DNA from 2 places in the Lichenicola cladoniae genome. Region 2 is predicted to be linked to the other one. Evidence: predicted binding sites of a transcription regulator. Region 2 holds the regulator's gene; the other holds the start of a gene.
What was found. The regulator HrcA, encoded in region 2, represses chaperone genes, less so after heat shock. The targets are predictions, from matches to a motif close to GTTNGCACTCNCNNNNNGNGAGTGCNAAC.
Positions count from the first base shown of each region.

Region 1: groES (co-chaperone GroES) is a predicted target of HrcA. The motif match lies at 6,075-6,103, and genes of this name have one in related genera.

Region 1 is NZ_CP053708.1:2,631,702-2,647,489, reverse strand. Features, by position in the region: gene hemF (oxygen-dependent coproporphyrinogen oxidase) at 1-917, opposite strand, end outside; gene HN018_RS12200 (cytochrome b) at 1,050-2,363, shown strand; gene HN018_RS12195 (cytochrome c1) at 2,363-3,058, shown strand; gene HN018_RS12190 (S-methyl-5'-thioadenosine phosphorylase) at 3,048-3,947, shown strand; gene HN018_RS12185 (DUF3309 family protein) at 3,999-4,154, opposite strand; gene HN018_RS12180 (hypothetical protein) at 4,665-5,132, shown strand; gene HN018_RS12175 (hypothetical protein) at 5,166-5,414, shown strand; gene HN018_RS12170 (DUF4169 family protein) at 5,459-5,656, shown strand; gene HN018_RS12165 (usg protein) at 5,643-5,903, opposite strand; gene groES (co-chaperone GroES) at 6,199-6,498, shown strand; gene groL (chaperonin GroEL) at 6,559-8,196, shown strand; gene HN018_RS12150 (cold-shock protein) at 8,415-8,621, shown strand; gene HN018_RS12145 (MBL fold metallo-hydrolase) at 8,950-9,639, opposite strand; gene HN018_RS12140 (ATP-dependent DNA helicase) at 9,722-12,658, opposite strand; gene HN018_RS12135 (lysine--tRNA ligase) at 12,738-14,375, shown strand; gene HN018_RS12130 (lysylphosphatidylglycerol synthase domain-containing protein) at 14,399-15,788, shown strand, end outside.
Region 2 is NZ_CP053708.1:1,754,464-1,770,251, reverse strand. Features, by position in the region: gene HN018_RS08140 (peptidylprolyl isomerase) at 68-1,081, shown strand; gene argJ (bifunctional glutamate N-acetyltransferase/amino-acid acetyltransferase ArgJ) at 1,144-2,379, shown strand; gene HN018_RS08130 (RDD family protein) at 2,382-2,978, shown strand; gene HN018_RS08125 (aromatic ring-hydroxylating oxygenase subunit alpha) at 3,107-4,198, shown strand; gene mutT (8-oxo-dGTP diphosphatase MutT) at 4,275-5,285, shown strand; gene truB (tRNA pseudouridine(55) synthase TruB) at 5,388-6,308, shown strand; gene rpsO (30S ribosomal protein S15) at 6,331-6,600, shown strand; gene pnp (polyribonucleotide nucleotidyltransferase) at 6,776-8,995, shown strand; gene HN018_RS08100 (NAD(P)H-dependent flavin oxidoreductase) at 9,105-10,517, shown strand; gene rdgB (RdgB/HAM1 family non-canonical purine NTP pyrophosphatase) at 10,538-11,158, opposite strand; gene rph (ribonuclease PH) at 11,155-11,895, opposite strand; gene hrcA (heat-inducible transcriptional repressor HrcA) at 12,025-13,092, shown strand; gene HN018_RS08080 (class I SAM-dependent methyltransferase) at 13,056-14,039, opposite strand; gene ada (bifunctional DNA-binding transcriptional regulator/O6-methylguanine-DNA methyltransferase Ada) at 14,437-15,519, shown strand; gene HN018_RS08070 (MarR family winged helix-turn-helix transcriptional regulator) at 15,623-15,788, shown strand, end outside.

The DNA of each region.
Region 1 (15,788 bases), 880 kb from region 2:
ACTTCCGGCGGCAGGCTCATCAGGATTGCCTCAACGTTTCCCCCGGTTTTCAGCCCGAACAGGGTCCCGCGATCATGGATCAGGTTGAACTCGACGTAGCGCCCGCGGCGGACGAGCTGATGCTCGCGTTCCTCCTCGCTCCAGCCCTGCCGCATGCGATCCCGGACAATTCCCGGGTAGGACCCGAGAAACGCCTCGCCGACATCGCGGGTGAAGGCGAAGTCCGCGTCCGCGTCGCCGCTGAAGAACCGGTCATAGAAGATCCCGCCCAGTCCGCGCGGCTCGTTGCGATGCGGCAGGAAGAAGTACCGGTCGCACCACTCCTTGAAGCGCGGGTAATAGTCCGGGTCGTGCTTCTCGCAGGCCACCCGGAACGCGTCGTGGAAGCGGATCGCGTCCGCCTGGGACTTCTGCGCCTCGGGCCGCATCGGCGTGATGTCGCCGCCGCCGCCGAACCAGCCCTTGGTGGTGATCAGCATGCGCGTGTTGAAATGCGCGGCCGGCACCAGCGGGCTCTGCATGTGCGCCACCAGGCTGATCCCGGACGCCCAGAAGCGCGGATCCTCCTCCGCACCCGGGATCTGGCTGCGGAACTCCGGGCTGAACTCGCCCTCGACCGTCGAGACGTTGACGCCGACCTTCTCGAACACCCGGCCGCGCATCAGCCCAATCACCCCGCCACCGCCGGCGCCGTCCTCGAGCCGGCTCCAGGGCTTGCGCTCGAACGTGCCGGGCGGCCGGTCCGACAGCGGCCCGTCCTGCTCCCGCTCGATCGCCTCGAACGTGTCGCACAGCCGGTCGCGCAGCCCCTCGAACCAGGCCCGCGCCGCCGATTTCAACGCCTCGTGCGGCGGCCGGCCGGACGTGTCGGCAGGGGCCGGGGGCAGGGACGGGATATCATCGGTCGTGCTGGTCATCGCGCCCTTATATCGGATCGCGCCGGCATGCTCGACCCGAAGGCATGCCATTTGCTGGTGAAGACCGGCGAACCATAATACATCCCGTGCCGGTCGCGCTCCGACCGGCCAGCTTGCCTAGAGGAATACTGCATGGCCCAGCGGCCGGACGACCCTGCTCCCGGCGCGCAGCCCGACGCCGCCCTGCCGGCCGATGCGGACGACCAGATCGCCGAGCACCGCTATGGCCGCGAACCGACCTCGGCATTGCCGGCCGCGTCGCATCCGATCGCCCACTGGTTCGATGCCCGACTGCCGCTGATCTCAGGGTTCCGCCGCGAATACGTGGCCTACCCGATGCCGCGCAACCTCAACTATCTGTGGAATTTCGGCGCTTTCACCACGGTGGCGCTAGCAGTGCTGTTGCTCAGCGGCATCTTCCTGGCGCTGCACTACACCGCCAGCACCTCGCTCGCCTTCGCCAGCGTCGAGGCGATCGACCGCCAGGTGCCGAGCGGCTGGCTACTCCGTTCGATCCACATGGGCGGCGTGTCGATGTTCTTTGCGGTGCTCTATGTGCACACGTGGCGCAGCCTGTACTACGGCTCCTACAAGAGCCCGCGCGAGGTGCTCTGGCTGACCGGCATGGCGCTGCTGGCGATGGTGATGGCCGCCGCATTCGCCGGTTACATCCTGCCCTGGGGCCAGATGTCCTACTGGGGCTTGGTGGTCGCCACCAACGCCGCCTCTGCAATCCCCGTGCTCGGCCACTGGCTGGCCGGGCTGCTGCAGGGCGGCCCGACCATCGGCGACGCCTCGCTGCACCGGATCTATGTGCTGCACTTCGTGATGGCCTTCGCCGCGATCGGCGTGGTGGTGCTGCATGTGGCGGCCCTGCACATCACAGGCTCCAACAACCCGACCGGCGTCGAGGTGAAGGGCCCGCGCGACACCATCCCGTTCCATCCGTACTACACCACGAAGGACGGTCTTGGCCTCGCCGTGTTCGTGCTGGTGTTCGCGATCCTGGTGTTCTTCCTGCCAGGCTGGCTGACCCTGTCCGACAACTATGTCGAGGCCAATCCGCTCAGCACGCCGGCCGACATCTCGCCGGAATGGTACTTCGCGCCGTTCTACGCGATCCTGCGCGCCGTGCCTTCCAAGCTCGGCGGCCTGGTGCTGGCGGTCGGCAGCATCCTGGTGCTGTTCGCGATCCCCTGGCTGGACCGCTCGCCGGTGCGCAGCGCGCGCTACCGCCCGATCTATCGCTGGTTGATGCCGCTGTTGCTGCTGTCCTTCGTGCTGCTCGGCATCGCCGGCCTGAAGCGCCCCGAGGGACTATGGCTGGCAATCAGCCGGCTCGCCGCGCTCTACTGGTTCATCCATTTCCTGGTGGTGCTGCCGCTGCTGCCGCGCTTCGAGCGTACCCTGCCGGAACCCGACAGCATCGCCGGCGGCGCGCGCTGATGCGTCGCTTGTTCCTCCCGCTGGCAGTCGCCATCGCCGCACCGTTAGTGGCCCGGGCCACCGACCTCGCCAGCGCCCAGCGCGGCTATGCCGTCTATGCCCAGGTCTGCAGCGCCTGCCACTCGATGAAACAGGTCACCTACACCGACCTCGCCGGGCTCGGCCTGGATCACGAGCAGATCGCCACGCTCGCCGCCGCCCACACCCGGCTCGACGGCGTCGATGCCGAGGGCCAACCGGTCCGTCGCGCCGGCCGTCCCGACGACCATTTGCCGTCGCCGTTCCCAAACGATGCCGCCGCCCGCACCGCCAATAACGGTGCGCTCCCCCCGGACATGTCGCGGCTTGCTCTGACGCTGCCCGGCCACGAGCGGTATATCGAGAGCCTGCTGACCGGCTATCGCCCGCCGCCCGCCGGCCTCGCCCTATCGCCGGGCAGCTACTACAACATCGCCGCCCCCCTGCAGCAGATCGCCATGCCGCCACCACTGCATGCCGGGCAGGTCGCCTTCACCAACGGCATCAAGGCGACCGTGCCGCAGATGGCGCACGACGTCGCCACCTTCCTCGGGTGGGCGGCGCAACCGCATCTCGACCAGCGCCGCCGGGTCGGCGCCAGTGTCGTGCTCTACGTGGCCCTGCTGATCGGGCTGTTGTTTTTCCTCAAGCGTCGGATCTGGTCGAATGTCGGTTGAAGCGAACGAACTCATCGAGCCTGTCATCGGCCTGATCGGCGGCTCCGGCCTCTACGACATCGAGGGCCTGGAAGATAAGGAATGGCGCCGGGTCGAAACCCCCTGGGGCGCGCCCTCCGACGCGCTGCTGTTCGGCCGTCTCGACGGCGTGCGCTGCGTGTTCCTGCCGCGCCACGGACGCGGGCACCCGATCCCGCCATCCGAGCTGAACTACCGCGCCAACATCTCGGCGATGAAGCAGTCCGGCGTCACCGACATCGTCTCGCTGTCCGCCGTCGGCAGCCTGAAGGAGGAGTTGCCGCCCGGCCATTTCGTGGTGATCGACCAGTTCATCGACCGCACCTTCGCGCGGGAGAAGAGCTTCTTCGGCACCGGCCTGGTCGCCCACGTCTCGGTCGCCGACCCGCTCTGCCCGCGCATCGGGGACGTGCTGGAGACCAGCGCGCGCGGGCTCGGCCTGCCGGTCACCCGCGGCGGCACCTACATCGTCATGGAAGGCCCGCAATTCTCGACGCGTGCCGAGAGCAACCTGTACCGGAGTTGGGGCTGCTCGGTGGTCGGCATGACCAACATGCCGGAAGCCAAGCTCGCCCGCGAAGCCGAGATTTGTTACGCCACCGTGGCGATGGTGACCGACTATGATTGCTGGCGCGAGGGCCACGACGCGGTGACGGTCGAGGAGGTGGTCGGTGTCATGATGTCGAACGCCGAGAACGCACGGAACCTGATCCGCGCCGTCATCCCGGTGCTGGGCCAGGGTCGCGACCCCTGCTGGGCCGGGTGCGACCGCGCCCTGGAACACGCCGTCATGACCGCGCCGGCGGCGCGCGATCCTGAGATGGTGAGCCGGCTGACCGTCATCGCCGGCCGCGTGCTGGATCGAACCTGAAGGATAACGGCCGGACCCGATATGGTCCGGCCGCTTTCGCTTGGACCGGGATCAGATCCGGCCGAGCACCAGCAGGATGATCACGACCAGCAGGACCAGCCCGAGGCCACCTGAGGGGAAATAACCCCACTGGCCGCTGTAGCCCCAGGTCGGCAGCGCACCGATGACCAGCAGGATCAGGATGATCAGGAGAATAGTGCCGAGCATGTGTAACGTCCCCTCGTAATTGAACTTCGCGCCGTCACAACGACGGTTGCATCGTCCGGTTCGATATCGAAACGCGTCGTTCACCGCAACGTGGCGTTTAGGTGACAGCAGGCCGGACAACCTGCCGGCAGACACTCGCACTGGACCGAGTCGTTGCAACAACAGCGCGCGCGGCGTCAAGCAGTCGCCGACTGTATCCGACTGGTCAGCTTTCGACCGACCGTGCCCGGAGCGCTCCGCCGCGATGAAGCCTTTCCGAACCCGATTGGCCGCCGTGATGCTCGCCTGCGCGACCGCCTTTGCACCCGCGGGTGCCGCCGCTTCTGGCGATGATGGTGCGGCCACGGACTTCAAGGCACCCCCTGGCGTCGCCGTTTCGCCGTCGAAGGTAGCGTGCCGCGTCTATTCCGGACGGGCGCACGAGGATGCTGCCCGCGCCGGTGCCACGATCGCGGTGGAGTACGCGCCGGTCCGGCCGAAGGAACTCTTTGTCGCGGTGACACAGTCGAGATGGTCGTACCGTACGCCGACGTGGCTGCACTGGACCATCACCTTCACACCCGGGATTGGACCGTCCGATCAGATGCAGGCGTCAGGACGCGCACAGGCATCGGAAACCATGCGGTCCTGGCCGACTTCAGCGGTCCCGCCGCCCTCGCCAGGCTGAACTCGCTGCTGATGCGGAACACGACGATGCATGTGTCGCTGGACGATGTGCTGCATACCGGGTTCGACGTCGCCCTGGACCGGGTCGGACCCAAGCTCGATCAGGTGTTCGTCTGCGCACGCCAGCATGCCTCCGCTCTGCCGGAACGCGTACCCGCCCCCGATCGCGTCCGCATGGGCGACTGGATCAGCATGCGAGGCATCGGTTGCACCGTCCCGATCAGTGGGCCGGGTCACGCCATGATCATCATGCTCGCGGCCACCGGCCCCGGGGCCGACACTGTCGGGTTCAGTCTCGGGAACGACGGCTGAGCATTCCAGCGCCGGGCGACGCCAACCGTAACGTTGCGGACGCGCACGGTCGATCTGTCGGCCCTCGCCAACGCGTCCGGCGACGAACTCAACGGTGAGTTGCCCCAGTCGCAGGGCATCGCGCTGCTCGAAAAACTGGGGACGTCCCGGTCGATGACGGTCCTCGTCACGCCGCTTGCACAGTCCTGGTCCAAGTCGATATCCGGAAGCGCGCAGGCAGCATCCTATCTGGCCGCGTGCGGCGACGGGCCCGCACCCGCATCCATGCCCGCCGTGAACTAGCCCGGCCGCTGGATTGGTCTCGCCGTTCCATGGCAGGTTGCGGCATGGGCGATATCGTCAATCTGAGAACCCACCGTCGACAGCGCGCCCGCAAGCAGGACGCGCAGCAGGCGGCCGACAATCGCAGCCGCTTCGGCCGCACGCCCGCCCAAATAGCCCGGGACGAGGCCGACGCAGCGCGCGGCAAGGCCTTGCTCGATGGCGCCCGGATCGACCCGGACCCCGTCGCTACTGGAGAGTGAGGACCAGTCCCGGCAAGCGCACCCGCGCCGAGGCAACCAGGTCGAGCGAACCGACCCTGACCGAATGCAGTCGTCCCTCGATCTTGCGTTCCCAGAATCCAAGGAACTTGTGCAGCACCGGATAGGCTGGGGCGATGTCCAGTTCCTGCCAGATATAGCTTTGCAGCACGGCGGGATGGTCGGGCAGGCGGTAGAGGATTTCGGCCGTGGTCAGCCGGTAGTCCTTCAGCTGCAGAGACAGCGACATGGCACCTCCGATAAGCGTCGGATGCGTGAACAGTACGTGACGCTCCGTCGATCCTGGCTGGTCCAGGGCCTGGTTCGCAACAAAAAAGCATGCGAGATCAACGGATTGGCACTCTATACCCGAGAGTGCTGCCAATTTCTTGACACACTCCATGGCAGCGCCTACATCGCGTTTGGCACTCCCGGGCCCCGAGTGCCAACCGCGGTTACCGTGGTCGGCTCGAAGCCCGGACGCACAACAACCGGCGACGTCGCCTCTAGAGGGGCGCCGCCAACGCTTTGAGGAGCGAACCGCTATGGCGAAGTTCCGTCCACTGCACGACCGCGTCGTCGTTAAGCGCATCACCGGCGAAGAGAAGACCGCGGGCGGCATCATCATCCCCGACACTGCCAAAGAGAAGCCGATGGAAGGCGAGATCATTGCCGTCGGCGCCGGCGCCCGTAACGAGCAGGGCGCTATCGTCGCCCTGGACGTCAAGGCAGGCGACCGCATCCTGTTCGGCAAGTGGTCGGGCACCGAAGTCAAGATCGACGGCGAAGAGCTGCTGATCATGAAAGAGAGCGACATCATGGGCGTCATCGAGCAGGCCGCCTGATCTCAGGCCTGGTCTTTTCGACACGCTCTCTGATCGTTTTGCTCCAAAGGAGAATTGAACATGGCTGCTAAAGACGTTCGCTTCGGTAGCGAAGCCCGCCAGCGCATGCTGCGCGGCGTCGACATTCTTGCAGACGCCGTGAAGGTGACGCTCGGTCCGAAGGGCCGCAATGTCGTCATCGACAAGAGCTTCGGCGCGCCCCGCATCACCAAGGACGGTGTGACGGTCGCCAAGGAAATCGAGCTTTCCGACAAGTTCGAGAACATGGGCGCACAGATGGTGCGTGAAGTGGCCTCGAAGACCAACGACGTTGCAGGCGATGGCACCACCACCGCCACCGTTCTCGCACAGTCGATCGTCCGCGAGGGCCTGAAGGCCGTTGCCGCCGGCATGAACCCGATGGGTCTCAAGCGCGGCATCGACAAGGCCGTGGCTCACGTGGTCAAGGAACTCGAGAAGAACACCAAGAAGATCACCACGCCGGAAGAGACCGCACAGGTCGGCACGATCTCCGCCAATGGCGAGACCGAGATCGGCGAGATGATCAGCCGTGCGATGCAGAAGGTCGGCAACGAGGGTGTCATCACCGTCGAGGAAGCCAAGGGCATCCAGACCGAGCTCGATGTCGTCGAGGGCATGCAGTTCGATCGCGGGTATATCTCCCCGTACTTCATCACCAACGCCGAGAAGATGATTGCTGATCTCGATCAGCCGTACATCCTGATCCACGAGAAGAAGCTCTCGTCGCTTCAGCCGATGCTGCCGCTGCTCGAGAGCGTCGTGCAGTCCGGCCGTCCGCTGCTCATCATCGCCGAAGACGTCGATGGCGAAGCGCTGGCGACCCTCGTCGTCAACAAGCTGCGTGGCGGCCTGAAGATCGCTGCCGTCAAGGCACCGGGCTTCGGCGATCGTCGAAAGGCGATGCTCGAGGATATCGCGATCCTGACCGGTGGTCAGGTCATCAGCGAAGATCTCGGCATCAAGCTCGAGACCGTTTCCCTCGCCATGCTGGGTCGCGCCAAGAAGATTCACATCGAGAAGGAAAACACGACCATCATCGAGGGCGTTGGCGAGAAAGCCGACATCCAGGGTCGTTGCAGCCAGATCCGTGCGCAGATCGAGGAGACCACCTCGGACTACGACCGCGAGAAGCTGCAGGAGCGTTTGGCCAAGCTGGCAGGCGGCGTCGCGGTCATTCGCGTCGGCGGCTCCACCGAGGTCGAAGTGAAGGAGCGCAAGGATCGCGTCGACGACGCGCTGCATGCGACCCGCGCTGCGGTTGAGGAAGGCATTGTTCCCGGCGGCGGCACGGCACTCGCCCGCGCTTCGCTCGAGCTCGCCAACCTGATCCCGGCCAACGAGGATGAGAAGTTCGGCATCGAGATCATCCGCAAGGCGATCCAGACCCCGCTCCGCCAGATTGCGGAAAACGCGGGCGAAGACGGCGCCGTGATCGCCGGCAAGGTCCTTGAGAACCCCGAGTACGCGTTCGGCTTCGACGCACAGCTCGGCGAATACAAGAACCTCGTCGCGGCCGGCATCATCGACCCGACCAAGGTCGTCCGGACGGCACTGCAGGATGCGGCCTCGGTCGCAGGCCTGCTCGTCACCACCGAGGCGATGATTGCCGACAAGCCCGAGAAGAAGGCCCCCGCTGGCGGACCTCCGGGCGGCGGCATGGGCGACATGGACTTCTAAGACGCGTCAGCGCCTTAAAAGTCGCTTACCGGAAGGGGCGGTCCTGCAAAGGGCCGCCCCTTTTCGCGTCCTGCGCAGCATCGTCGAAATGATTGACACCACGGAACCTTTCTGCCCCCATAACGAAATAGGCCGGTGCCGCACCATCATCTCCAGCGTGGGCTTCGGAGCGGACGGATTACGGCGCACCGGCCTGGCGGCGAGAAGGATAAACCGACATGGCGATCGGTTCAGTGAAGTGGTTCAACACCACAAAGGGTTTCGGCTTCATCATGCCCGATGACGGCGGCAAGGACGTCTTCGTCCATATCACCGCGGTCCAGGCCGCCGGCCTGCGCGGTCTGAACGAGGGCCAGAAGGTCGGCTACGAGATCGTGATGGAGCGCGGCAAGGCAGCCGCCACCAATCTCAAACCTCTCGACTGACCCGGAAAGGTCGGCCAGCGCCGGCTGACCGGCATCCTGGCCTAGCCCGCCCGATCGCGGCACTGCTTCAACGGTGCCGGCGATCCGGGATAGGGGTTCCAGTCGCGCCTTCGATGTTCTCGATAATTCGGCTCGTGCAGCTCGCCGTCGTCGGACCGAGACTGGTCCGATATGACGAGGGTCGGCGGAGACGGACTGTGTTCCTCAAGCCAGGATCATCGCACTTGCCGGATCCCGAACGAGGACCGGACCCACCGACGCCTCCTCCGGACAGCCGGTTCCGAGACATGCCGGCAACCAGATCACCCTCGCCTGGTCGCTTGCTCGCCTATCGGGCCTGCTGCAACACGACCACGCGCATCTCACCCGCAGATGGCAGCGTTTCCGGCGTGATCTCGAATTCGGACGTCTCCAGCAGCGTCACCTGCTCGGCCGGATATCGCTTCACGAACTGATCCACCTTCTCGATCTTCAGCACGCCGCGTTCGTGCCAGTAATGCATCGGGATCACGATGCGCGGCCGGATGGCATCGATCGCCACGGCCAGATCGTCGAGTGCGATGGTGGCGTGCTCCCCGGTCAGGGCCAGCAGGATGTCCACCTGGCCGGCAAGCGCTGCGAGCTGTGCCGGATCGACCGGATTACCCAGGTCGCCCATGTGAAGCACCCTCAGCCCACCCAGGGTGAAGTGATACAGGGCGTTGGCATCCGCATCCCGGCCACGTTCGGCCTGGAAGTCGAACGTCCTGCTCTCGTAGGCTTCGAAGCCGCGGATCGGGATGCCGCAGACCACAGCCCCCTCGGACGGCAATTCCAGGGCGTTCACGAGCGTCGGGCTGCCTTCGATATGGCTCGGATCGGAATGAAAATCATCCGTCCGCGAGCTCATGATCACCAGATCGGCTGCCTCGTTGATCGGTTCGAACCCGCTCTTTCCCGGCGTATAGGGGTCGGTGATAACGGCGATGCCGTCCGCCTCGAAGCGGAAGCTGGCATGGGCATAGAACTTGATCTTCATCGGTCTTTCCTTCGCTCAACCTTGGGCACTACATCAGCCTCCGGACAGGATCCGGCTTTCATCGAACCACGTGCGACAGCCCTCAACGCACCTGCGCGTGCGTTAGCGCCTGCGCCGACAGGAACTCCCGGGTTTCCGCCACCGCCTCGGCCAGCCCGACGCGTCGCGCCACCACTCCGTTCGGGAAAGCCGAGAACAGCCGGGTCGGGGTGCGGCGGTCGAGCAGCACGAACACCCCCTGGTCCGTCGCGGTCCGGATCAGCCGGCCGAACGCCTGTCGCAGCCGCAGCCGCGCGATCCGGTCGTCATAGGCGGTCGGCGCGCCGCCGGAGAGGTGGATCCGGCGCTCGCGATGCAGGATGTCCGGCCTCGGCCACGGCACCCGCTCGAACACCACCAGCCGCAGTGCCCGACCGGGCACGTCCACGCCGTCGCGCATCGCGTCGGTGCCAAGCAGGCAGCTATCCTGTTCGGTGCGGAACACGTCCACCAGCGTGGCATTGTCCATCGCATCCATGTGCTGCGCGAACAGCGGGATGCCGGCTTCCTCCAGCGGCACGGCCAGCCGCTCATGCACCTGGCGCAGTCGGCTGATGGCGGTGAACAGCCCGAGCCCGCCACCTCCGGACGCCAGGAACAACGCGCGATACGCTGCCGCCAGTGCCCCGATATCGTCATGTGCCACGTCGGTCACGATCAGCGCCCGGGTCTGGCGCGCATAGTCGAACGGACTTGCCAACGCCGCCCGCAGCGCAGGCGAGGGCAGGTGAGTCGCGCCGACCCGCGCCTCGGCACTGGCCCACGCCTCGTCCGCATCCTCCTGCGCGCCGAACTGTCCGGCTCCCGGCTCGTCGCGCAACGTCGCCGACGTCACCAGCAAACCATGCGCGGGTGCCGCCACCGCCGCCGCGAACGGCAGCGTCGGGTCGAGCCAGTGCCGGTGCAGCCCGACATCCCGTTCGCCGGCGCCCTGGTTCCCCTGCGCATTGCGCGGCCCGGCGAACCGTTTCTCCAGCCGCAGGAACATCACGTGGCTCCGGGGTCCGACACTATTGTCGTCCGCCGCATCCGGTTCCGACACCGCACGCAGCATCGCGATCCAGGCTTCCAGCCGCGAGATCGCCCGCCTGCGGATCGTGCGGGTCGCCGCCTCGATGCGCCCACGCGTCGCCGTATCGAGCGTGTCCGCCTCTTCCTCCAGCTTGGCCAGCAGCCGGTTGACCAGCGTGGTCAGCGGCTCCGCGATCCGCACCAGCGCCCGCTCGAGCCGGGACGCGGCTTCGCCCAGCTCCTCGGACACCGGCTGCAGGTCGCACTCCATCGCCCCGAACGCCTCGCCGCGCGTGCCGGCCCGCGCCAGCACCTGCTGCCGCAACAGATGCAGCAGCGCCTCGGTCGGGTTGGATGCCTCGGCGATCCCCGCATCCAGCGTTTCCGGACCCTGCAGCAGCGGCCGCGTCTCGTCGGACATCCGCATCGACCAGCCCGGCGCCGGCAGTGCACGCGCCGCCATCAGCGCCGTCTCCATCGGCGTTTCCAGGTCCGGCTGCCCGACCACCAGTTCGTCCAGCCGTCGACGAAGCCCGCGCGCCCGCGACCGGCTGCCCTCGGCGCCGAGCAGCCAGCGCCGCAGCTCCGCCGCCTCCAGCCCGGACAGCTCGGCCGAGAAGGCGCTGTCGGCCGCCTCCATCAGGTGATGGCCCTCGTCGAACACGTAGCGGGTCGGCACCGCATCCTCGTCGGCGGTGTCGCCGAACCGGCTGTGCCAAGCCGCCTGCGCCATCACCAGCGCATGGTTCGCCACCACCAGGTCGGCGTCACGCGCGCGCCTGATCCCGTGCTCGATGTAGCAGCGCGTGTAGTGCGGGCAGGCGCCATGGATGCACTCGCCGCGACGGTCCGCGAGCCCGGCGGTGGTCCCGTGGCCGAACAGCTCCGCGAACCAGCCGGGCAGGTCGCCGCCCGCCACGTCGCCGTCGGTGGTCGACCCGGCCCAGCGCACCAGCAGCGATAGCGGGATGATCGACGACGGCGCCGCGCCCCGGCTGTTGGCGGCGGTGGCGTTCACCGCCTCCTCCAGGTTCAGCAGGCACAGATAGTTCTCGCGTCCCTTGCGCAGCACCACCTTCCGGCGCCGCGTGGCCGCATCGGGATGCAACCGCTTCAGCTCGGTCTCGATCTGGCGCTGCAGGTGCCTCGTGTACGTGCTGATCCAGACCGTGCCGCCATTCCGCTCCGCCCACAGACTGGCCGGCGCCACATATCCGAGCGTCTTGCCGGTCCCGGTCCCGGCCTCGGCCAGCACCAGCCGCGGGTCGCCGCGCATCAGCCTCGGCGCGAACGCCGCCGCCGCCGCATCGGCATAGTCGGCCTGGCCGACCCGCTGTTCCGCGTCGGGACCCAGCAGCGTGGTCAGGCGGGCACGAGCCTCCTGCGGCGCCACCTCTCGCTGCCCCGGGGCCGGACGAGGTGCGGTCTCTTCCCATTTCGGCAGTCGTCGCCACACCCGCATCGCGTCGACCGGCTGCATCGCTTCCGGCGGCAGCATCGTGCCGATGCCCAGCCGCTCGCACAGCACCGGTCCCCAGCTCCAGCCCGCCTGCCGCATGCGTAGCACCAGCGCACGGATCTCAGGCCCCGACGCGGTATGGTCGAGCTGGCTCGCCCGCTCGAGCAGCATCGAGGCCAGTTCCGGCAGCAGCGACGCGTCGGCATCGCCGATCTCGTCCGGCTCCAGTCCCAGTGCCAACGCCAGCCCGCGCGGCGTCGGCGCCGCCGAGCGCGCCGGCATCACGAAGGCGAACAGCTCCAGCAGGTCATAGGCGGCCAGCCCGGGCAGGCCGAGCCGCTTGGCGTTCGCGGGCGCATGCACCACCAGGGGTGGCGGCATGTCGCGCACGGCGGCGGCCCCTTCCGCCCGGGTGAGGGTCAGGAGCTCGCCGTCCGGGGTCAGCAGGGAAACCCGCCCGTAGCCGGCGACGAGTGCCGGAATGGTGGCGGGTGAATCGGCATCATGCATCGGTATCAATATAGGACGCGGCAGAACTATCGGCGCGGGTGATTCCGCATTTTGCGATTTTGGCCTAGCGTGCGCCGCCATGTGCCCTGCCCGAACATCATCCGACCCCGCCGCGCCGGTTTTCCCGAACATTCCCAAAGCCTGGCCGTTCGAAGAAGCTGCCCGGCTCGCCGCGCACATGGACCGCAAGGGTGCTGCGCCCGACGTGCCGGCGCTGCTGGAAACCGGTTATGGCCCGTCCGGCCTGCCGCATATCGGCACCTTCGGCGAGGTCGCCCGCACCAGTTGGGTGCGCCAGGCCTATACGGCACTCACGGGGCGCCCGACCCGGCTGCTCGCCTTCAGCGACGACATGGATGGGCTGCGCAAGGTCCCGGACAACGTTCCCAACCGCGAGATGCTGGCCGGCTTCATCGGCCGGCCGCTGACCCAGGTGCCCGATCCGTTCGGCACCCATGACAGTTTCGGCGCGCACAACAACGCCCGCCTGCGCGCCTTCCTCGATGGGTTCGGCTTCGAGTACGAGTTCGCGTCTTCGACCGACTATTACCACAACGGCCGCTTCGACGCGGCGCTGCTGCAGGTGCTCGCCAGGCACGACGAGATCGTCGCCGTCATCGCCCCGACGCTCGGACCCGATCGCCGCGCCACCTATTCGCCGATCCTGCCGATCCATCCGAAAACCGGTATCGTGATGCAGGTGCGGATCGACGCGTTCGACGCCGATGCCGGCACCGTCCGCTGGACCGACGAGACAGGCGAGACTTTCGAGACTCCGGTCACCGGCGGCCATGCAAAGCTGCAATGGAAGGCCGACTGGGCCATGCGCTGGGCCGCACTCGGCGTCGATTACGAGATGTCCGGCAAGGACCTGATCGACAGCGTGAAGCTTTCGACCCGGATCTGCCGAGTGCTGGGCGCCGAGCCGCCGGTCAGCCTCACCTACGAGCTGTTCCTGGATGAGCATGCGCAGAAGATCAGCAAGTCCAAGGGCAACGGCATCTCGGTGGAGGAATGGCTGCGCTACGCCCCGGCCGAGAGCCTTGCGCAATACATGTTCAACCAGCCGACCCGCGCCAAGCGGCTGTTCTTCGACGTGATCCCGCGCGCCGTCGATGAATACCTGGCCAATCGCGCCAAGTCGCAGGAGCAGGAGGGCGCGATCCTGCAGGCCAATCCTGCCTGGTTCATCGACCGTCCCGCCACCTCGGGGAGCGCTACTCCGGCCGGCAGCGCGGTCTCGTTCGGCATGCTGCTGAACCTGGCCTCGGTCGCCAATGCCGAGAGCGCCGACGTGCTGTGGGCGTTCCTGGCCCGCTACCAGAGCGGCGCCACGCCCGAAAGCGACCCGATGCTGGCCCGCCTAGTCGAGCATGCGGTGTCGTACTACCAGGACTTCGTCCGCCCCGCCAAAACGTACCGGGCGCCGGACGAACGCGAACGCGCGGCCCTGGCCGATCTCGCCGAAACCCTGCGCGGCGTCGATCCGCACAGCGGCATGACGCCCGACGCGCTGCAGAACCTGGTGTTCGAGGTCGGCAAGCGGCACCAGTTTCCCGAGTTGCGCGCCTGGTTCGGCTGCTTGTACGAGGTGCTGCTCGGCCAGAAGGAGGGGCCTCGCTTCGGCATCTTCATCGCGCTCTACGGCGTGTCCGAGACGGTCGCCCTGATCGACACGGCCCTGGCCCGCCCAAGTCCGGACCTGACGGAACTCTAGGCGCTCGATCGGGATCCGACGTGATGATGTCGTCTCGCCCACCCGGTTGCCTCGACGAGGATCCCGGCCGACCCCCTCCCGCCTGGCGCCGCGTGCTGCGCCGGCTGCCGCCGCTGATCGGGCTGCTGCTGTTCGTTGCCGCGATCTATGCGGTCCAGAAGGAGGTCCGTCATCTCAGCATCGCCCAGATCCGCGACAGCCTGCTCGGTATTCCCCGCGCCAGCCTGTTCGCCTCGGCCGGCTTCACCCTGCTGTCCTATTTTGTTCTCTCGTTCTACGACCGGCTCGCGACGATCCATGTCGGTTATCGGCTGAGCTTCGGCCGCACCGCCTTCGCCGCCTTCTGTTCCTACGTGCTGTCCCACAATCTCGGCTTCGCCGCGATCTCCGGTGCCGCCGTTCGCTTCCGGCTGTACGGCAACTGGGGCCTGAGACCGGCCGCGATCACCCAGATCATCGCGTTCTGCTCGCTCACTTACCTTCTCGGCGCGTGCACGCTGATCGGCGCCGTGCTGCTGCTCGAGCCCGGCTCGCTGCCGATGCTCTCGGCGAAGGTTTCCCCGGTGCTGCTGACGCTGATCGGTGTCTGCGCATGGTCGGTGGTGGCGCTGTACGTCGGTCTGTCCGCCCGGCTGAAATCCGTCACGCTATGGCGCTGGACCATCTCGCTTCCCGGCCTGCGCATGTCGATCGGCCAGGTTGCGGTAGCCGCACTCGACGTCGCCGCGACCGCCGCCATCGCCTACACCCTGCTGCCCGACGGGATCGGGCTGAGCTACCCGGCGTTCCTGGCCATCTACATCGCATCGTACAGTGCCGGCCTGATCGCCGGCGTGCCGGGCGGGCTCGGCGTGTTCGACGGGGCGATGGTGCTCGGCCTGTCGCCGTTCCTGCCGGCGCCGACTGCCCTCGGCGTCATCCTGGTGTTCCGGCTGTTCTACTACATCATCCCGCTGTTCATCGCCGGCCTGCTGTTCGCCGGCCACGAACTGCTGCTGCGGAGCGACACGCTGTTCGCAGGCCGGCTGGGCGCCGGCCATGCGGTGAGGGTGCGGCCATCCGGCGTCGTGCGCGAGAGCGAGGCCGATTTCGCGGTCATCGTCGCGGCCGCCGCCGTCTCGCTGTGCGGGGCGATGCTGCTGGCACTCGGCGCGATCGAGACCGTGCCGGACCTGTCCTTCGCGCTGCCGGCGCCGGCGGGACTGTTCGCCCCCGATAACAGCCTCGTCCTCTTCATCGAGGCAGCCGGCGACTACATTCCCTCGCTGATCGGCGCGGTGCTGATGGGGCTGGCGATCGGCCTCTCGCAACGGGTGACGCTGGCCTGGGGCACCACGCTGCTCCTGCTCTGCATCGCCGCCGCCATCACGGCACTGCGCGGGCTGCCGCTGGCCGTGCCGGGCGTGCTCATCC
Region 2 (15,788 bases):
CGCTTGCTTGTGAGGACCTCCGGCTTTTGGCATTGTCGGGCCTCGGATCATTCGAGGTTTTCGTCCAATGCGGCTTTCCCGCCCGGTTGCTGCCATCACGGCAGCGACCCTGCTTGCTTCTGCCTCCGCCCTTTCGCCGCTCTCGGCCTATGCGGCCCCTCACAAGAAGGAGGCTGCCACCACGCCGGCTGCCGCAGCCCCTGCTTCCGGCGACGCCAAGCCCGCCAACCCGATCGTGGCCTCGGTGAACGGTGACCCGATCCACCTCGATCGTGTCCGCGCCACCGCGCAGACGCTGCCCGACGAGATGCGCGGGATGCCGCCGCAGATGCTGTTCCCGATGATCGTGAACCAGCTCGTCGATCAGAAGGCGCTGCTGATCGAGGCACAGAAGGAAGGCCTGCAGAAGGACCCCGAGGTCCAGAAGACCATGCAGGCCGCGGCCGACCAGGCGCTGCAGAACGTCTATCTGAGCCGCGCCGTCGAGCCGCAGATCACCGACGACGCAATCCAGGCGGCGTACGCCAAGGACTACGCGGGCAAGACCGGCGAGAAGGAGGTGCATGCGCGCCACATCCTGGTCGCCGACGAGAAGACCGCCAACGACATCATCAAGCAGCTCAAGGCCGGCGGCGATTTCGCAGCCCTTGCCAAGAAGGACTCCACCGACAAGGGGTCCGCTGCTGCCGATGGCGATCTCGGCTGGTTCAAGAAGGGCGACATGCTGCCCGATTTCTCCGCTGCCGCCTTCGCAATGACCAAGGGCCAGGTCTCGGACAAGCCGGTGCATACCCGCTACGGCTGGCACGTGATCCAGGTGCTCGATACCCGCACCTCGACCGCACCCGCGTTCGCGACCGTGCATGACCAGATCCGCCAGAAGCTGATCCAGACGGATGTCCGCGCCGTCGTCGAGAAGGCGGTCGCCCAGGTCAAGGTGGTCCGCTACAACCCGGACGGCACGCCGGTGACCGACAAGCCGGCGCCGCCCGCCGCCGCCGCGGCAGCCGGTGCATCGCCGGTTCCGGCCCAGGCTGCGGCGCCTGCAACTCCCGGCGCGACCCCGCCCTCCGGCGAGTAAAAGACAGCGCCCGGTGATCGTGCCGGGCGTCCGTGCCTCCTCTTGCAGGAATATCCGCCCGCATGGCCAAGCCGCTCGCCGTCTCGCCACTCGCCGTTCCGTTTCCGGCGATGGGCCAGATCGGCGGTGTACGGCTGGCCACGGTTGCCGCCGGCATCCGCTACCAGGGCCGCACCGACCTGGTGCTGATGGATTTCGTAGCCGGCACCAGCGTCGCCGGCGTCTTCACCCGCAACACCTGTCCCGGCGCGCCGATCGACTGGTGCCGCGAGGCGCTGGCCGGCGGTACGGCGCGTGGCCTGGTGGTCAATGCCGGCAACGCCAACGTATTCACCGGTCGTGCCGGTCGCGAAACGACGCACGCGACTGCCGCCGCCGCCGCTAGTCTGCTCGGGTGCGGGCAATCGGAAATCTTTCTCGCCTCGACCGGCGTGATCGGCGAGGTGCTGCCGCACGAGCGCATCACCCGCGCCCTCCCCGCCCTGGCCACCGGCCTGACGCCGACCGGCTGGGAAGCCGCGGCGCGCGGGATCATGACCACCGATACCTTCCCCAAGGGCGCCATCCGGACGGTGACCATCGCGGGCACGCCCGTCACGATCCAGGGTATCGCCAAGGGCAGCGGCATGATCGCGCCCGACATGGCGACGATGCTGTGCTTCGTGGCGACCGATGCGGCACTGCCGCAGGCGGTCCTGCAGACGCTGCTGGCGGCTTCGGTGGACCGCAGCTTCAACTGCACCACGGTCGATTCCGACACCTCCACCAGCGACACGGTGCTGCTGTTCGCGACCGGGACCGCCGGCAACCCGCCGGTCGCCGGGAACGCGGACCCGGCGCTGGCCGATTTCGCCGAGGCGCTCGATTCGCTGCTGCTGGAGCTCGCCCTGCTGGTCGTCCGGGACGGCGAGGGTGCCACCAAGCTTGTCCGCATCGAGGTATCCGGCGCGGTCTCGGACCAGTCGGCACGCCAGGTGGCGCTGGCCGTCGCCAACTCGCCGCTGGTGAAAACCGCGATCGCCGGCGAGGACGCCAACTGGGGCCGCATCGTCATGGCGGTCGGCAAGAGCGGCGAGCCGGCCGACCGCGACACGCTCTCGATCGGCGTCGGCGGGACCTGGATGGCCCGCGAGGGGACCGTGGTTCCGGGCTATGACGAGGCGCCCGTGGTTGCCCACATGAAGGGCAGCGAGCTCGACATCGCGATCGACCTGGGCCTCGGCCAGGGCGCCGGGCGCGCCTGGACCTGCGACCTCACGCACGGCTACATCGACATCAACGGCAGCTACCGGAGCTGAACATGCCGGATCCCATGGCCCTTCCGCCGGCGTTTCGACCCGGCCCTTCCCTGGCATCCGCGCCGGGTCAGGTCTGGAGCTACGCCGGCTTCTGGTGGCGCGTGCTGGCATGGCTGGTGGACTGGATGGTGCTGGCCGCCGCCGAGTTCGGGCTCGGGATCGTCACCGGGCTGCGGCATGTAGGGCTCACGATCGACAAGGACGACCAGTCGGTTCGTCAGGTGTCGGATATCGCCTACACCAGCTTCCACTACTCGCCGTCGGCCTGGCATCTGCATGGCGGCGGGCTATCGCTGCTCGGGCTGATCCTGACCATCGGCTATTTCGTCCTGATGGAATCGTCGCACTGGCAGGCGACCGTGGGCAAGCGGGTGTGCAAGCTGCGCGTAACCGATCTCGATGGACGTCGCATCAGTATTCCCAGGGCGCTCGGGCGCTATCTCGGCAAGTTCGTTTCGGCCTTCATCCTGGGGATCGGCTTCCTGATGGTCGGGTGGACCCGGCGCAAGCAGGGTCTGCACGACGTGATGGCGGACACGCTGGTGATGCACCTGCGCCCGAACGACATATTCGCCTTCCAGCCGCCGCCGATGCTGTAGGCCACACAGGCCTGCGAGGTTACGGTTCGAGTGTTGCATGGCATCACATCGAAGGTGCCTTATAGCGTTCATTGCACATTGTTTCGTTGCGCCCGGACGGACGCGACGCACTGCCAAGCCGAGGAACGATGAACCAGACCGTCACGCCGGACAGCCTGCGGCCCGATCCGTCCGTGCCTTCCTCTCCCGACCTGCGTCGCATCCAGGCGCATCCGGATCACTGGTATCCGATGGCCTGGTCGCGCGAGCTGAAACCCGGCGGCACGCTGGCGGTCTCGTTCGCCGGCGAGCCGATCGTGCTGGTGCGGCCGAAGGAAGGCCCGGTGTTCGCGCTCGAGGATCGTTGCGCGCATCGCCAGGTGCCGCTCAGCAAGGGCACCGTCGATGGCTGCGCGGTGCGCTGCTGCTATCATGGCTGGGCGTACGAGGCTTCGGGTAAGTGCGTCGACGTGCCGTATCTCGGCAAGGACAAGCTCCCGAACGGGGTGCGTGCCTATCCGTGCCGCGAGGCCGACGGGCTGATCCTGGTGTTCCCGGGCGACGCGTCGCTGGCCGACTCGGTGGCGTTCCCCGGCCTCGGCTCGGTCGCCAACCCGAAATACAAGACGCGCCGGTTCGGCAAGACCGTCGGCTGCCACTACAGCTTCATGCATGAGAACCTGATGGATATGAACCATCAGTTCATGCACTCGAAGCAGATGGGCCAGATGAAGCCGCGCGTGCTCGGCCAGGCCCGCGGCGACGACTGGGTCGAGGTGAAATACAGCTTCAAGCGCACCGGCGGGAAACAGCCGCTCGGCGAGGCGGTAATTTTCGGCGAACGGCGCAGCGGCGACCAGAACCACGCCGAGCGCGACATCATGACGATCCGCACCGAATATCCCTACCAGACGCTGCGCATCCAGACAGGCGACGAGGACCCGGTGATGGACCTCTGGATCGTCTATGTGCCGCTCGATCGCGAGCAGAAAACCAACCGGGTGTTCGGGCTGCTGTCGGTCAGGAAGCCGAAGATCCCCGGCATCCTCAATGTCGCGTGGCCGCTGCTGGTGCTGTTCACCGAGCGGATCTTCCGCGAGGACCGCGAGATCGTCGAGATGGAGCAGGCCGCACACGACGCGCAGGGCCATGACTGGAACCAGGAAGTGTTTCCGGTGATCCGGTCCCTGCGCTCGCTCCTGATGTCCTGTGGCGTAGACAGCAGCGTCCCCGTCTCCTGACCGCCCCCTCGCCGACGGCATGGTAGCGGACAGTCTGCCGCCGGCACCGGACACGGTGACGGACGCGCACGATGGACTGCCGGACTCCGGCCCGGTGCTGACGACGGCGCGATTCACGTTGCGCCCGTTGCGGAGCACCGATGCCGAGGCGATCCACAGGCTGGTGAACGACTGGGGCGTGGTGCGGATGCTCAGCCGCCTGCCGTTCCCGTATCCACGCCAGCTCACCGACGAGTGGATCGCCAGCACCGCGACCCAGATGCAGGATGGCCGGGCCTGGCACTTCGCGATCATCGACCGGGAATCCGGTCCGGAGCGCCTGCTCGGCTGCCTCGGCATCCGGATCGAGGCAGCCACCCGCAGCGGCGATCTCGGCTACTGGGTCGGGCGCAGCTTCTGGAACGGCGGCGTCGCCGGCGAGGCGGCAAGGCGCCTGGCCCACTGGGCGCTGGCCAACCTCGAGATCGAACGGCTGACCGCGCAGGTCGCAACCGACAATCCCGCCTCGGCCTCGGTGCTGCGGCGGATCGGCTTCCGCGAGATCGGCGTCGGCAAGCAGCCCTTCCTGGCGCGCGGCGGCGAGCATCCGGTGCTGATGTTCGAGGCGAGGCACGGCGACCTCTTCAGCCCGGCCGAGCCGGCCGGTACGGCAATCACGGCCCCGCCGGTCGTTCCGGGCCCGGTGCGGCGGCGGACCGTGCTGGTCGCCGCCTGCGCACTGGTCGACAGCAATGGCCGCGTGCTGCTCGCACGACGCCCGGAGGGCAAGGCGATGGCCGGGCTGTGGGAGTTCCCCGGCGGCAAGATCGAGGCGGACGAGACCCCCGAGATGGCGCTGGTGCGCGAGTTGCGGGAGGAACTGGGCATCGATATCTCCGAGGCCTGCCTGGCGCCGTTCGCCTTTGCCAGCCACGCCTACGAGGATTTCCATCTGCTGATGCCGCTGTATGTGTGCCGTCGCTGGAAGGGCATGCCGGTTGCGCACGAGGGCCAGACCCTGGCCTGGGTGACCTCGGAGGCGCTGGACAGCTACAGCATGCCGGACGCCGACAAGCCGCTGGTGCCGCTGCTGCGCGACTTTCTCTAGCGGAGCGGCACGGGCCGGTTTGCTCCGGCGGGTCCCCTCGTCTAAAGCCTGCCTCCCCCGCGGACGGGCCGCGGACGGGCAGACTTTGAGGCGACTGGACTGATGCGACGCAAGCGCGGACGCGCCCTAGACGGGTGGCTGATCGTCGACAAGCCGGCCGGCATGACCTCGACCGACGTGGTGAACCGCGTCCGGCGCGGCTTCGATGCGCAGAAGGCAGGTCATGGCGGCACGCTGGACCCTCTGGCGACCGGGCTGCTGCCGGTGGCGTTCGGCGCGGCGACCAAGACGGTCCCGTACATCATGGACGGCACCAAGCTGTATCATTTCACGCTGCGGATCGGCGAGGCACGCGATACCGACGATGCCGACGGACAGGTGATCGCCACCTCCGAGGTGCGGCCGACCGACGAGCAGTTCCGTGCGGCGCTGAGTGCGTTCCAGGGCGACATCATGCAGATCCCGCCGATCTTCTCCGCCATCAAGGTGGCCGGCGAGCGGGCCTATGACATGGCGCGCGAGGGTCGCCCGCCGGTGCTGGAGCCGAGGCCGGCCCGCGTCGACCGGTTCGAGCTGATCGAGCGGATCGACGCCGATACGGCGGTATTCGAGGTCCAGTCCGGCAAGGGCGTCTATATGCGTTCGCTCGCCCGCGACCTGTCGGTTGCCTGCGGCACGGTCGGGCATGTGTCGGCATTGCGGCGGTTGCGGGTGGGGCCGTTCCTGGAGAAGGACGCGATTTCCCTGGACAAGATACTGTCGAGCGAGGACAACGCGCCTGCCTCACCGGAGCTGCTGCTGCCGGTTGCGACCGCGCTGGCCGACATCCCGGCGCTGGCCTTGACCTCAAGTGAAGCGGCAAGCCTCTCGCACGGCCAGGCAATCAGCCTGGTCGAGTTGATGGGCCGGATTCCTGACTCTGCAGACCCCGCTGGCGGGGTGGCACGGGCCATGGACGGGGGGCGCGTGATCGGGCTCTGCCGACTCGAAGACGGGTGGCTGCGTCCGGAACGCCTTCTGTAACCCTCGTTCCTGGAGAACCACGATGTCGATTACTGCAGAGCGCCGCACCGCGCTCATCGGCGATTACAAGAACGCCGAAACCGATACCGGATCGCCCGAAGTACAGGTGGCCCTGCTCAGCGAGCGGATCACCAACCTGACCGAGCATCTCAAGATCCACGCGAAGGACTTCCATTCGCGTCGTGGATTGCTGATGCTGGTCGGCCGCCGCCGCCGCCTGCTCGACTACCTGAAGCGCAAGGACCAGTCGCGCTACCTGACACTGATCGGTCGCCTCAGCCTCCGTCGCTAAACCGGGCGAGGTCCGGGGCGACGCTCCGGACCTCCTCGTTCCGCAGAACCACCAAGCCGGCAACGGCGGGACAGTCCACAGCGTTTCAGGCCACATGGGGTCCCCCTCCATGCCGTCCGAGACGCTGCCGCCCGCCTTGTCCGGCCAGACCCCCGAATAAGACAAGGAACAGCTCATGTTCGATTTTTATGCCAAGGAACTGGAATGGGGCGGCCGCACGCTCCGCCTCGAGACCGGCAAGATCGCCCGCCAGGCCGACGGCGCCGTCATGGTCTATTACGGCGACACCATCGTCCTGTGCACCGCGGTCGGCGCCAAGTCGGTGAAGCCGGGCCAGGACTTCTTCCCGCTCACCGTGAACTACCAGGAAAAGGCGTTCGCCGCCGGCAAGATCCCGGGCGGCTTCTTCAAGCGCGAGGGCCGTCCGTCCGAGGCGGAGGTACTGAATTCGCGCCTGATCGACAGGCCGCTGCGCCCGCTGTTCCCGCATAATTTCCGCAACGAGGTCCAGGTCGTGGCGACCGTGCTCAGCCATGACCTCGAGAACGATCCGGCGATCGTCGCCATGATCGGCTGTTCGGCCGCCCTGACCCTGTCCGGCATTCCCTTCTTCGGCCCGATCGCCGGTTGCCGCGTCGGCTATGCCAACGGCCATTACGTGCTGAACCCGACCCTGGCGGAAGCCAAGGAAGGCCAGCTCGACCTGGTGCTCGCCGGCACCACCGAAGGCGTGCTGATGGTCGAGAGCGAGGCGCACGAGCTGTCCGAGGAAGTCATGCTCGGCGCCGTGACGTTCGGCCATGCCGCGTTCCAGCCGGTCATCGAGGCCATCATCGCGCTTGCCGAGCATTCCGCGAAGACGCCCTGGACGCTCGCCGAGCCGACCGAGGCCGAGACCACCCTCAAGGCCCGCATCGACACGCTGGGCCGCGAGAGCATCGCCAGCGCCTACCTGGAGCGCGTCAAGCAGGCCCGCACCGAGAAGGTCGGCGCTGCCAAGAAGGTCGTTCTCGACGCGCTGAAGGCCGAGGGCCTGGATGCCGACAAGGCCAAGCCGCTGCTGAAGGAGCTCGAGGCCGACATCGTCCGCGGCTCCGTGCTCGACACCGGCCTGCGCATCGATGGCCGCGACACCAAGACCGTGCGCCCGATCGTGTCCGAGGTCGGCATCCTGCCGCGCGCGCACGGCTCGGCGCTGTTCACCCGCGGCGAGACCCAGGCGCTGGTCGTCACCACGCTCGGCACCGGCCAGGACGAGCAGATCATCGACGCGCTCGAGGGCGAGTACCGCTCCAACTTCATGCTGCACTACAACTTCCCTCCCTACTCGGTTGGCGAAGCTGGGCGCATGGGGTCCCCGGGTCGTCGCGAGATCGGCCATGGCAAGCTGGCATGGCGTGCCATCCATCCGCTGCTGCCCACCAAGGAAGTGTTCCCGTACACGGTTCGCGTCGTGTCCGAGATCACCGAGAGCAACGGCTCGTCCTCGATGGCGACGGTCTGCGGCACCAGCCTGGCGCTGATGGATGCGGGCGTTCCGCTCGTCCGTCCGGTGGCCGGCATCGCCATGGGCCTGATCAAGGAAGATCGCGGCTTCGCGGTGCTGTCCGACATCCTCGGCGACGAGGATCACCTGGGCGACATGGACTTCAAGGTGGCCGGTTCGGAAGCGGGCATCACCGCCCTGCAGATGGACATCAAGATCACCTCGATCACGCCCGAGATCATGAAGATCGCGCTCGAGCAGGCGCGTGACGGCCGCCTGCACATCCTCGGCGAGATGGCCAAGGCGCTGACCGAGAACCGTACCGGCGTGTCCGCCACGGCCCCGAAGATCACCGTGATCAACGTGCCGAAGGAAAAGATCCGCGACGTCATCGGCACCGGCGGCAAGGTGATCCGCGAGATCGTCGAGTTCTCCGGCGCCAAGATCGACATCGGCGACGACGGCACCATCAAGATCGCCGCCTCGTCCGACGAGCAGGCGCAGAAGGCGATCGACCGCATCCGCGGTATCGTGGCCGAGCCGGAGCTCGGTGCGATCTATGTCGGCAAGGTGGTCAAGACCGCCGATTTCGGTGCGTTCGTGAACTTCCTCGGCGCCCGCGACGGTCTCGTGCACATCTCCGAGCTGGCCCAGGGCCGAGTTGCCAAGACCGCAGACGTGGTCTCGGTCGGCGATGCCGTGAAGGTGAAGGTCATGGGCTTCGACGATCGTGGCAAAGTGAAGCTGTCCATGCGTGTGGTCGACCAGGCAACCGGTGCGGACATCACCGATGCGGTCGGCGGCAAGAGCGGCGGACGTGACGACGAGGGCGGTGGTCGTCCCGAAGGTCGGCGTGAGGACAGGCCGCGTGGCCCGCGTCCGGAACGTCGCACTGACGCGGCGGACTGACGAGCATACCGGTCCGGCTCTTGCGAGTTCGGGCCGGGCCTGCAATCTGAGCAACGACACGGCATCGTCTTGGTGCCGGATCAAGCGTTGAAGGCGACGACGGCTGGCGATGAAGACGATCAATGCGATCCGGATGGGCGGAACCGAGCTCCTCCCACTGGTCGAAGGCGGCAAGGGCGTTTCGGTCTCCACCGGGATCTGTTCCGGTCACTGGGCGGCGTCCGGAGGTGCCGGCACCATCAGCGTCGTCAACGCCGACAGCTACGATTCCGACGGCCGTGTCGTCCCCCAGATCTATACCGGCCGGACGCGTCGCGACCGCCATGAAGAGATGGTGAACTTCGCCATCGCCGGCGGCATCAGCCAGGCCCAGCAGGCGCACGAGCTCGCCGACGGCCAGGGCCGGGTACACGCCAACATCCTGTGGGAGATGGGTGCCGCCGAACGGGTCATCACCGGGGTGCTCGAAGGAGCGCGCGGACTGATCCAGGGCCTCACCTGCGGCGCCGGCATGCCCTATCGCCTGTCCGACATCGCGGCGCGCTACGGCATCCACTACTACCCGATCGTGTCCTCCGCCCGCGCCTTCAGCGCGTTGTGGAAGCGGGCCTATTCCAAGACCGCGGAACTGCTCGGCGCCGTCGTCTACGAGGATCCCTGGCTCGCCGGCGGCCATAACGGCCTGTCGAACAGCGAATCGCCGGACAAGCCGGAAGCGCCGTTCGCCCGCGTGCTCGAATTGCGCCGGCTGATGCGCACCTTCGGCCTCAACGACACCCCGATCATCATGGCGGGCGGCGTCTGGTGGCTCGAGGAGTGGGAGGACTGGATCGACAATCCCGATCTCGGCCCGATCGCGTTCCAGTTCGGAACCCGCCCGCTGCTGACCCGGGAAAGCCCGATCCCGAGCGCCTGGAAGCAGCGGCTGCTGCATCTCCAGGAAGGCGACATCTACCTCAACAAGTTCAGCCCGACCGGTTTCTATTCGTCCGCGGTCAGCAACGACTTCCTGCGGGAGCTGCGTGGCCGCAGCGAGCGCCAGGTGGCGTTCAGTGCCGACCCGGTCGGCGATCACGTGGCGCCTTACTATATCGGTGGCCGCCGGCTGGTCTACCTGACCCAGCCGGATCTGGTCCGAGCCCAGGCCTGGGAGCACGAAGGCTATGTCGAGGCGCTCCGCACACCGGACTCGACCCTGGTTTTCGATACCAAGGCCCAGACGGCGCAGATCACCGCCGACCAGGCGGCCTGCATGGGGTGCCTGTCCGAGTGCCGGTTCTCGAGCTGGAGCCAGAAGGCTCCGAGCTACAGCAACGGGCACAAGGCCGACCCGCGCTCGTTCTGCATCCAGAAGACGCTGCAGAGCATCAGCCACGCCGCCGACGACGACATCGAGGCGACCGAGCAGAACCTGATGTTCAGCGGCCACAATGCCTATCGCTTCGGCACCGACCCATTCTACTCGAACGGCTTCATCCCGACCGTGAAGCAGTTGATGGAGCGGATCCTCACCGGTCGCTGAGGCGACCGGCGAGCACCCGTTCAGGCGGGTGGGAGGCAGGCGTCGCTGAACAGCGCGAATGCCCGCGCACGGTGGCTGATCGCGTTCTTTTCGGCCTCCAGCATCTCGGCGAAGCTGCGGCCATCGCCGTTCGGCATGAACACCGGATCGTAGCCATGCCCACCGGTGCCACGCGGCGGCCAGACGAACTGTCCGTTGATGTGTCCCTCGAACACCGCCTCGCGCCCGTCCGGCATCGCCAGGCACAGCACCGACACGAACCAGGCATGCGGATCGGTGAGCAGGGCGGCACCGCCCTCGTCATGGACCCGCTGCATCGCCACCCCGAAATCCTTAGCCGGCCCGGCCCAGCGCGCGGAATAGATCCCGGGCGCGCCATCGAGGGCGGTGACGCAGAAGCCGGAATCGTCCGCCAGGGCGGGCAGGCCCGACGCACGCGCGGCGGCATGGGCCTTGAGCCGCGCATTGCCCTCGAAGCTGTCCTCGGTCTCCTCCGGCTCGGGCAGGTCCAGGTCCGCCGCCGACACCAGGGTAATGCCGTGGCCGGCGAGCATCGCGTCGAACTCGGCAAGCTTGCCCCGGTTGTGGCTGGCCAGCACCAGCCGGTCGCCCTTCGAGAGTGTCGGCAAGGTCTCGTTCATCGGCTGGCAACCTTCGCAAGGGCGCCGCTAATTGCAGCGCGTTGAGCTTCGAACAGCGTCCCGGTTCCAAGCCGGGCCAGGCGCATGAGTTCGTGCAGCTGGGCTTCGCTGAACGGCGCCTGCTCCGCGGTGGCCTGGATCTCGACGATGCCGCCGGTCTCGGTCAGCACGAAGTTGGCGTCGGCATGGGCGTTGCGGTCCTCGGCATAATCCAGGTCGAGCACGGCACCCAGGTCGGTCAGGCCACAGGAAATGCCCGCTACCTGCCCGGTGAGCGGTACCGTCGCCATGACGCGCTTGGCCACCAGGGTGTTGAAGGCCAGGCTGAGGGCAACCCAGGCGCCGGTGATCGCGGCGCAGCGTGTGCCGCCATCGGCATTCAGGACGTCGCAATCGACGGTGATGCTCATCTCGCCCATCGCCTTGCGGTCGACCACCGCCCGCAACGACCGGCCGATCAGCCGCTGGATCTCCTGGGTGCGGCCGGACTGCTTGCCACGCGCCGCCTCGCGCTCGCCACGGGAATGGGTGGCACGCGGCAGCATGCCGTATTCGGCGGTGACCCAGCCCAGCCCCTGGCCGCGCATGAACGGCGGCACGCGTGATTCGACACTGGCTGCGCACAGCACCTCGGTGCGTCCCATCCGGATGAGCACCGAGCCCTCGGCATGATATGAAAAACCGGGCTCGATCGAGACGCTGCGGATCGCGTCGGGTGCGCGGCCTGATGGGCGCATGCGGGAGGTGTCCTTCTCAACTGGTGCCGGCTGATAGCCCGGCCGGCCTCGCACGCGCCAGACCGGCCGGAGCCGGTTTCTGTTGTGTTGCAGCACCCAGGTTCCTACCTTGTACGGCGTGGAGCTTGCATGATCGATCGACTGATACCGCCGCGGTCGCCGCTGCCACCCGGACTTGACCCGCGTGCGGCATCAATTCTGCGCGAGATCGTCGAGCAATATGTCGAGACCGGTGATCCGGTCGGCAGCCGCACCCTGTCACGGCGCCTGCCCCAGCCGCTCTCGCCGGCGACCATCCGCAACGTGATGGCCGACCTGACCGAAGCGGGCCTGCTGTTCGCGCCGCATACCTCCGCCGGACGGATGCCGACCGAGAAGGGCATGCGCCTGTTCGTCGACGGACTGCTGCAGTTCGGCAGCCTGACCGACGACGAGCGCGAGACGATCGTCCGCACGCTTGAAACGCGCGGTCGCTCGCTGCAGGACACGCTGGCCGATGCATCGGCGATGCTGTCCGGCCTGTCCTCGGCCGCCGGCCTGGTGCTCGCGCCGAAGAGCGACGGCCAGATCAAGCATATCGAGTTCGTGGCGCTGGGTTCGGGGCGTGCCCTGGTGATCCTTGTCGGCACCGACGGCCAAGTCGAGAACCGGGTGATCGAGACCCCGGCCGGCATCCTGCCCTCGTCGCTGGTGGAAGCCGGCAACTACCTCAATGCCAGGCTGCGCGGGCTGTCGCTCGCCGAGTTGCGCCGGAACGTCGATGACGAGATGGCCGCCAACCAGACCGAGCTGGACCAGGTCGCCGCGGGTGTCGTCGAATCCGGCCTCGCCATATGGGGCGGCGAGGGTCGCGGTGGCGCGCTGTTCCTGCGCGGGCAGTCCAAGCTGCTGTCGGACGTGACGCAGATCGAGCGGCTCTCGACGATCCAGGCGCTGTTCGACCGGCTGGAGACGCAGGAGACCATGCTGCGGCTGCTGGACCTCGCCGAGCAGAGCGACGGGGTGCGCATCTTCATCGGCGCCGAGAGCGGGCTGTTCGGTGCGTCCGGCATCTCTATGGTGGTGGCCCCTGCCCGCAACGAGGCCAATCGCATCGTCGGTGCGATCGGGGTGATCGGCCCGCAACGGCTGAATTACGGGCGGATCATCCCCGTCGTTGATTATACCGCCCGCGTCATCGGCCGGCTGCTGGGCTGAACCGCCCCGATGCTCGCCTGCAGCATGATGTGGGCGGCGCGGTCGATGAAACCCGGATCCGACGAACAGAACTGCTCCAGCCGCGCGAGTCGCTCCGCGAACACCGGCTCGGTCGCCAGCGCGTCGGGGTTCCATCTCGGATCGGTTGCAAACCGGCTGTGGAACAGGTCCAGGCCGGTCAGGCACGGGGCCGGAACATGCGGTGCGAACAGCGCCCGCAGGTCGGCGGCCCGGAACAGGTGCGAGCGGAAACTCAGATGCCGCCCGTCGAGCAGGTCGATTTCCATGCGGTCGGCGTCGTTGTCCTGCCGGAAGTCGCGGGCCCGATCGAGACTGTCGACGTAGATCGTCGGCAGGCTGCCCGCTGCACGCACCGTCACGAAGAGTTCGCGCGCCGTGACCCGGACCAGTTCGGATGCAAGCTCGGGCAGCGCCTCGCGCGGGAGGTGATTGAGAACGCCATACAGGCACAGGCAGAGATCGGCGGAACGGTCCGGCTCCTGCAGCTCCCGGCACGCGTCACCGAGCTGGATCGACAGGCGCACCTGGCCCGGTGCCAGGGTCGATGCGGCGGCCCTAGTCCCGGAGAGCGCCAGTTCGATCATCGCCGGCGATATGTCGAAGCCCCGGGCGGTGATCCGCGTAAACCCGAGATTGCCGGCCCGGATGATGATCCGCTGCAGCCAGGTTCCCGGCCCGCAGCCGACATCCAGAATACTGACGCTCCGACGCCCCTCGGCCGCCATGCCCACCAGCACGGCGTCGAGACGATGCCAGATCTGCCGGTCGGCGAAGCTGTAGCGGCTGGAGAAGTCGAAGAGTCCGTCGGTATCGCCGTCGGCGTAGTCGCGGTAGCTCCGCCCTGCCACGTCATACGCGTGGGCCGCTTCATCCGGAGACACGGCCGGACGCGGGACCGGCGGACGAAACTTGCCTTGAATGAGCATGAGCACCCTCGATAGCCTGTGCGGAGTCCGGACTGGACGCCGCACAGCCGAACGTCGCGCGTGCCACGTAAAACTTCGATATGGATCAGGGGACCTTCACGTAAGGATCGCATCAAGGCCCGCAGAGCCAGGAACGGCTTTGCCGGCAGGAAGATGCCGAAAGCAGCTTTGGGAGCGCCGCCGGGATCGATCCGGATGATGGTCATGTTCAGGTATCGACGTCGTAATCGCCATCCCCCGTCGGCAATCCGATCATCCAGTGTGCCGGCCGATGTTCTGCAAAATAGACGACCGGATTATCCGCCGGTCCGTTCACCATCGTCTCCACGCCGGGGTAATTGGATTTGAAAGCAGGAACCGGGATGTCCTGTCAGGACATGTCGGCCAGGGTCGTGACATGCTGGCCGATGAGGGACCGATCATGGACATGACCGTGGAAACGACGACCGACCCGCGCTGGCGACGCGTGCTGGCGCGCGACAGGACCGCCGATGGCGAGTTCTGGTATTCGGTGGCCACCACCGGCATCTACTGCCGCCCGTCCTGCCCGTCGCGTGCGGCCAAGCCCGAGAATGTCGGTTTGCACGACACACTCGACGCCGCACGCGCGACCGGGTGTCGTGCCTGCAGGCGCTGCAATCCCGACGGCCCGTCGGCCGAGGCGGGGAATGCGGCGATCGTCGCCAAGGCCTGCCGTCTGATCGAGCAGAGCGACGAGCTTCCCTCGCTCACAGAACTGGCCGGCGCGGTCGGCCTCAGCGCCGGCTATTTCCATCGGCTCTTCAAGACGCTCACCGGCCTGACCCCCAAGGCCTATGCTGTCGGCCACCGGGCCAGCCGGGTTCGCGAAGGGCTGCACGGCGATCGCAGCATCACCGAGGCGATCCATGGTTCCGGCTTCAACTCGAGCGGGCGGTTCTACGCGCAGTCGACGAGCATGATCGGCATGACGCCGGCGCGTTATAAAGCGGGAGGACAGCACGAGGACATTTGTTTCGCGATCGGTCAGTCCTCGCTCGGCGCCGTCCTGGTGGCGTCCAGCAAACAGGGCGTCGTCTCGATCCTGCTCGGGGACGAACCCGATGCGCTGGCCGAGAATCTGCAGGATCGCTTTCCCAATGCGCGCCTTATCGGTGATGACCGGGATTACGAGCAGCTCGTGGCGCAGGTGGTGGGCTTTGTGGAAATGCCCAGCCTGGGTCTCGGTCTTCCGCTCGATGTGCGAGGAACCGCCTTTCAGCAGCGTGTCTGGCAGGCGCTGCGCGGGATCCCGGCGGGATGCACGATCTCCTACACCGAACTTGCTGCGAAGATCGGATCGCCCGGGTCCGTCCGCGCAGTGGCGGGCGCATGTGCCGCAAACGCCATCGCGGTCGCCATTCCCTGCCACCGGGTGGTGCGCAGCGATGGGGCCCTGTCAGGTTATGCGTGGGGCATCGAGCGCAAGCGCGCCCTCATCACGCGGGAAGCGGCTCCCTGATCGGCGCCTCTGGCCCCGCAACAAGGGCGCGACCGGCACAGTCCCGCGTCCAGATACGAAGAAAGACTTGGTAGTTCACCTTCAGATCTGCTAGGCTGCGTGCATGAACGAGCAGCCGGGCGATCCGGACATCCAGAGCGCCGGCAGGCTGGCGACCGAGCTTCGTGTGCTGGTCGGCCGGATGAAGCGGCGCCTGCGGGGGCAGACGCATTTCGGCGACCTGACTGTCTCGCAGGCGCTGGTGCTCAGCCGACTGGAACGTGACGGCC